DNA from 2 places in the Salinicola sp. DM10 genome. Region 1 is predicted to be linked to the other one. Evidence: predicted binding sites of a transcription regulator. Region 1 holds the regulator's gene; the other holds the start of a gene.
The links. The regulator LexA, encoded in region 1, represses DNA repair genes until DNA is damaged. The targets are predictions, from matches to a motif close to TACTGTNTANNTANACAGTA.
Positions count from the first base shown of each region.

Region 1 (3,207 bases):
GACGATCTGCGCGCCCTCGTCGAGTGGCACGGCATCGACTTCCATCGGGTGAGCGTCGACCCCGCCGACAAGGCGCCCGCGTTCGCCGAGGTCGAGCGGCTGATCGATGCGGCCGAGGCCGACAGCGTGGTGCTGGCACGTTACATGCAGATCCTGCCGCCGGCGCTGTGCGAGCGCTACGCCGGACGCATCATCAATATCCACCACAGCTTTCTACCGTCCTTCGCCGGCGCCAAGCCTTACCACCAGGCGTTCGAGCGCGGGGTCAAGCTGATCGGTGCGACCTGCCACTACGTCACCCAGGAGCTGGACGCGGGGCCGATCATCGAGCAGGACATTCAGCGGGTGTCGCACTGCCATACGCCCCAGGATCTGGTTCGGCTGGGGCGTGACGTGGAGAAGGCGGTGCTCGCCCGTGGCCTGCGCTGGCACCTGCAGGACCGCGTGCTGATCCACGGCAACAAGACCGTCGTCTTCTCCTGAGCCCATGGACGGCGTTTTCTCCTGTGCCCATGGCGGGCGTCGCGTCTGCGGCGTCAGGCCGGCCGCTCGCCGTCGAACAGGCTGAGCTGGCGCTGTTCGGCCTCCGGCGCCAGACGCACGCCGACGCCGAGCAGGCGCACCGGGCGTTCGCCGCGTTGCCAGGCGCTCTCCAGCAGCTCATGGAAGCGGGCGTGGATCACGCCGCGGGCGCCGGTCTCCTGAGTGGTGCTGGTGAAGTCGTGAAAGCGCACCTTGACGAACTGCTTGCCGATATCGGGGTTGCCGTGGCGGGCCAAGCGTTCGTCGAGACGCGCGATCAGCGGTGCCAGTGCCTGGTGGCACTGGGCGAGGTCCGGCAGGTCGCTGTCGTAGGTGGTTTCGACGCTGACCGACTTGCGCTCGCGGGTGACGTTGACCGGGCGGTCGTCGATGCCGTGGGCCAGCTCGTGCAGGCGCTGGCCGAACTTGCCGAAGGCGTCGATCAGCTGCTCCAGCGGCCGCGCGCGCAGTTCGGCGCAGGTGGCGATGCCGAGTCCCGCCAGCTTGGCGGCGGTGGCAGGGCCGACCCCATGCAGCTTGTCGACCGCCAGACCCTCGATGAAGCTCGCCATCTGTGCGGGCGGAATCACGAACAGGCCGTCCGGTTTGTCCCAGTCGCTGGCGATCTTGGCCAGAAACTTGTTGGGTGCCACGCCCACCGAGACCACGATGCCGGTACGCGCGAGCACCTCCTGCTTGAGCCAGTGCGCCATCCAGGTCGCACTCCCCTGGAAACGGGTGACCTCGCTGACGTCGAGATAGGCTTCGTCGAGGGAGAGCGGCTCCACCAGCGGAGTCAGCTCGTGGAATACCGCTTGAATGTCATGCGAGACGCGGCGGTAGCGATCGAAGTCAGGCTTGAGCAGTTTGAGCTCGGGGCATAGACGCAGGGCGCGTGCGGTGGGCATCGCCGAATGGATGCCGTAGCGCCGCGCCGGATAGTTGCAGGTGGCGATGACCCCGCGCTTGTCGGCACTGCCGCCGATCGCCAGCGGCAGGTCGCGCAGCCCGGGGTCGTCGCGCATTTCCACCGCGGCGTAGAAGCAGTCGCAGTCCGCGTGGAGGATCTTGCGCATGGCCGCTGGCGGCTACTGCAGGCCCAGGCCGTTGCCGCCGCGGATGATGCCCACGCCGAGACCCTCGATATCCAGCTGCTGATGCTCCAGATCGACCTCGATGGGGGCGAAGTCGGCGTTCTCCGCCAGCAGGGTGACGCGACGCCCGTGCCGCTGGAAGCGCTTGACCGTGACCTCGTCGTCGAGCCGGGCGACCACGATCTGGCCGTCGCGCACTTCCTGGGTGCGATGCACGGCGAGCAGGTCGCCATCGAGGATGCCGATGTCTTTCATCGACAGCCCACGCACACGCAGCAGGTAGTCGGCCCTGGGGGCGAAGTAGTCCGGCGGCAGTGGGCAGTAGCGGTCGATGTGCTCGGCGGCGAGGATCGGGCTGCCGGCGGCGACGTTACCCACGATCGGCAGGCCGGTTTCGGCGGGCTCCAGAGGTTCCGGAGTGCTCGCCGCAGCGGGCAGGCGGATCCCGCGGGAGGTGCCCGGGATCATGCGGATCACACCCTTGCGATCGAGCGCACGCAGATGCTCTTCGGCGGCATTGGGAGAGCGGAATCCCAGCGCCTTGGCGATCTCGGCGCGGGTGGGCGGATAGCCGAACTCGGTCATCGTCTTGACGATGAAATCGTAGACGTTCTGCTGCCGGGCGGTGAGCGGTCTCGACATTGGGCGTCTCCCCGAGGCCTGTCAGGGCTTGGTCATGTATACAGTCTGGAATTGTATCCAGTCATGCGGGGCAGGGAAAGGGGGGGAGGGAAAGGGAAAAGGGTGGGCAAGGAAAGCAGAGCGGCAGGGCGCCTTCGACGTTTGCCGCGATTGTGTCGTTGCGTCGGGAGTGGTTAGATTCGAGAGCGTTTAAAACAGGCGTTTTTTAGCTGATTCGACAGGCGTCGGCCGGTGGATGGAATGTCAGCCAACCGCGGCCGATGGCGACAGGAAAGAGGTAGTCCATGGCCCAGTCCGACACCGTGACCCGCATTCTCGACACCGCCGAGGTGCTGTTTGCCGAGAAGGGGTTCGCCGAGACGTCGCTGCGCAACATCACCACCCGGGCCAAGGTCAATCTGGCGGCGGTCAATTACCATTTCGGTTCCAAAAAGGCGCTGATCCAGGCGGTCTTCGCGCGTTATCTTGACCCTTTCTCCGAGCGCCTCAATCTTGCGCTCGATGGGCTCGAGCGCCACTACGGTGGGCAGACCATCCCGCTCGAGGTGCTGCTCGAGCGCCTTGCCGAGAGCGTGCTCGAGGTCCCGGCGGAGCGTCACAGTCTCAAGATCTTCATGAAGCTTCTGGGGCTCGCCTATACCCAGGCCCAGGGGCATCTGCGGCGCTACATTCAGGCGCACTACGGCGAAACCTTTCACCGCTTCGTCGCCTGCCTGCGTCTGGCCACGCCAGGGTTGCCGGAGGCGGAGCGCTTCTGGCGCCTCCACTTCATGCTCGGGACCGTGGTATTCACGCTCTCCGGACTGGATGCGCTGCGTGATATCGCCGACACCGAGTATCACGAGCATGTCACCGTGCGCGACCTGATCCGGCGCCTCAAGCCGGTGGTGGCGGCCGCCATGCTGGCACCGCTGGAGCCGGCGGAGACCGCAGTGAGCTGATGCGGCGG
Region 1 is NZ_JAFLEN020000001.1:572,261-575,467, reverse strand. Features, by position in the region: gene purU (formyltetrahydrofolate deformylase) at 1-483, shown strand, start outside; gene dinB (DNA polymerase IV) at 537-1,598, opposite strand; gene lexA (transcriptional repressor LexA) at 1,611-2,258, opposite strand; gene J0A90_RS02640 (TetR/AcrR family transcriptional regulator) at 2,543-3,199, shown strand.

Region 2 (3,207 bases), on a different contig from region 1:
CCGCGATGGTACGGTCGCCGGTGGAGCGATCCATGCCGTAGGCCAGCGCAGCCGCGGTCGGCTCGTTGATGATGCGCTTGACCTCGAGACCGGCGATGCGGCCGGCGTCCTTGGTCGCCTGACGCTGGGAATCGTTGAAGTAGGCCGGCACGGTGATGACCGCTTCGGTCACTTCTTCACCGAGATAGTCCTCGGCGGTCTTCTTCATCTTCTTGAGCACTTCCGCGCTCACCTGCGGCGGTGCCAGCTTCTTGTCGTTCACCTGCACCCAAGCGTCGCCGTTATCGGCCTCGACGATGCGGTAAGGCACCATCTTGATGTCCTTCTGGACGACGTCGTCCTTGAACTTGCGGCCGATCAGGCGCTTGACGGCGTAGAGCGTGTTGGTCGGGTTGGTGACCGCCTGACGCTTGGCCGCCTGGCCGACCAGGGTCTCGCCGTCATCGGTGTAACCGATGATCGAGGGCGTGGTGCGAGCGCCTTCGGCGTTCTCGATCACGCGAGTCTTGTCACCGTCGAGCACGGCGACGCAGGAGTTGGTCGTACCCAGGTCGATACCGATGATGCGTCCCATAATTCCTCACCTCTAACAATTCGTTGACGATTCGATACGTTGTCTTGGCGGCGCGTGTGTGGCGCGATTGACTGCTATCTGGGGGCTTTCGGGCGCCTTTCAAGCCCCGTCGGCCCAGATTGCGTCAGGCCGACTTGCTGACGATGACCATCGCCGGCCGCACCAGACGCCCGTTCAGGGTGTAACCCTTCTGCATCACATCCATGACCGTGTTGGGGTCGAGCTCCGGATTGGGCACCATGCTCATCGCTTCGTGGAACTGCGGATCGAACGGTTCACCCTGCGGGTCGATCTGCTCGACGCCGAACTTGGCGAGCACATCGAGCTGCATCTTCAGGGTCATCGACACCCCCTCGCGGTGGGTCTCGTCGACTTCCTGCATGCTCTCCAGCCCCTTTTCCAGACTGTCGACCACCGGCAGCAGCTCCTTGACGAACTTCTCCAGGGCGAACTTCCGTGCCTTCTCGGCATCCTGCTCGGCGCGCCGGCGGGCATTCTGGGCCTCGGCGGCGGCGCGCATCGACTGATCCTTCGCTTCGGTGAGCGCCTGCTCCAGCTCTTCGACCCGCGCAGCCAGCACTTCTGCCTCGGGGTTGGCGTCGCCGCCGGTCTCGCCAGGCTCATGCTCGAGTTCGTCGGCAACCGCGTCGAGATCACCCTCGAGCGGCGCCTGGGTCGGCTGCGGTTCGCCATCGCGCTCGGCGCGCTCGATCTCTTCGTCGACGGGCTTCTGCGGATCTCTGACCATGAGTCTCTCCCGATATGGATGTGATGAAAGCACCAGTATGAAGACAGCGTCGGCGTCATCGACGCTCGCTATTGATGTCCAAGTGACTGCCTATATGGGGCTGCCCGCGACGATCTCAAGCGTTGGCAGACGTTGCGTGAGCGTCCGTGCACGCCACGCGAGCCTCGGGCAGCGCGGGGTGGATTGAAGCGCCGAACCGACTACTGTATAAACGAACAGACTACTGTATGGCCGCCATCGATCCTCGGGAGGCAGCATGCTGATCCAACTCGCCATTCGCGACTTCGCCATCGTCGACACCCTCGATCTGGAGTTCCAGTCCGGCATGACCGCCATTACCGGTGAGACCGGGGCGGGCAAGTCGATCCTGCTCGGCGCCCTCGGGCTCTGCCTGGGCGAACGCGCCGATGCCGGCGGCGTGCGTCATGGCGCCGAACGCGCCGATCTCAGCGCGCGCTTCGATCTCAGCGGCCGCGCCGAGGCGCGGGCCTGGCTCGCCGCGCGCGAACTGCCGAGCGAGGATTGCCTGCTGCGCCGGGTGGTCACCGCTTCCGGACGCTCCAAGGCGTGGATCAACGGCCAGCCCTGCACCATCGCCGACCTGCGCGAGCTCGGCGAGTGTCTGATCGACGTTCACAGCCAGCATGCCCACCAGGCGCTGCTCAACGAGGAGACCCACCGCCGCTTGCTCGACGATGCCGCCGGCCAGCGCCGCGCGGTCGACGAGCTGGGGGCGCTGTACCGCCAGTGGCAGAGCCTGCGCAAGCAGTATCGTCAGCGCAGCGAGAACGACGAGGAGCGCGAGGCCAAGCGCCAACTGCTGCGCTATCAGGTGGAGGAGCTGGATCAACTGGCGCTGCAGGCGGACGAGCTGGAGTCGCTGGAGCAGGAGCAGGAGACCCTGGCGCATCTGGAGGAGACGCTGCGCGAGGCGCAGTTCGCCGCCGACTGCTGCGACCACGACGAAGGCGGCGCGCTGGGCCTGCTGCTGCAGGCGCACACGCGCCTGTCGCGGGTGCCGGGCAGTGACCGCGGCAGCCTGGCGGAAGCGCTCGGCATGCTCAATGATGCCCAAATCCAGCTCGAGGAGGCGGCCCGGGAGCTGCATCACTTCGTCGAGTCCACCGAGCTCGATCCGCAAAGGCTTGCTTGGGTCGACGAGCGCCTCGGCGAGATCCACCGCATTGCGCGCAAGCACCACGTCATGCCCGACGAGCTGGTCGCGCTGCATCAGCGCCTGAGCGCCGAGCTGGCCGACCTCGACGGCGGCGACGACGATCTCGACAGCCTGCGCGCGCGGCTCGAGGAGACGCGCCAGCAATACCGCGACGCCGCCCGCCAGATCAGCGAAGCGCGCCAGACCAGCGCCACCGAGTTCGCCCGCCAGGTGCAGGAGCAGCTCGCCTTCCTGGGCATGGAGAAGGCGCGCTTCGCGGTCGAGGTCACCCCACTGGAGACGCCGCAGCCACACGGCGTCGACCGCGTCAGCCTCTTGATCAGTGCCAACCCCGGCCAGCCACCGCGGCCGCTGGCCAAGGTCGCCTCCGGCGGCGAGCTCTCCCGCGTCAGCCTGGCGATCCAGGTGGTGGCGGCCAGCCACAGCACCCTGGCCACGCTGGTGTTCGACGAGGTCGACGTAGGCATCTCCGGCGCCACCGCCGAAATCGTCGGCCAGCTGCTGCGCCGGCTGGGCCAGAAAGCCCAGATCATGACCGTGACCCACCTGCCGCAGGTCGCCGCCCAGGCGCACCAGCATCTGCACATCGAGAAGCAGTCCAGCGACGAGGCCACCCGCACCCAGATGGCGCAGCTCGACGAGGCGGGCAGAGTGCGCGAGATCGCGCGCATGCTCGGCGGCGTCAAGCTCTCGGAGCGCACCCTGGCC
Region 2 is NZ_JAFLEN020000003.1:59,031-62,237, forward strand. Features, by position in the region: gene dnaK (molecular chaperone DnaK) at 1-574, opposite strand, end outside; gene grpE (nucleotide exchange factor GrpE) at 699-1,322, opposite strand; gene recN (DNA repair protein RecN) at 1,579-3,207, shown strand, end outside.
Region 2: the regulator LexA is predicted to act here: its motif matches at 1,524-1,543, upstream of recN (DNA repair protein RecN).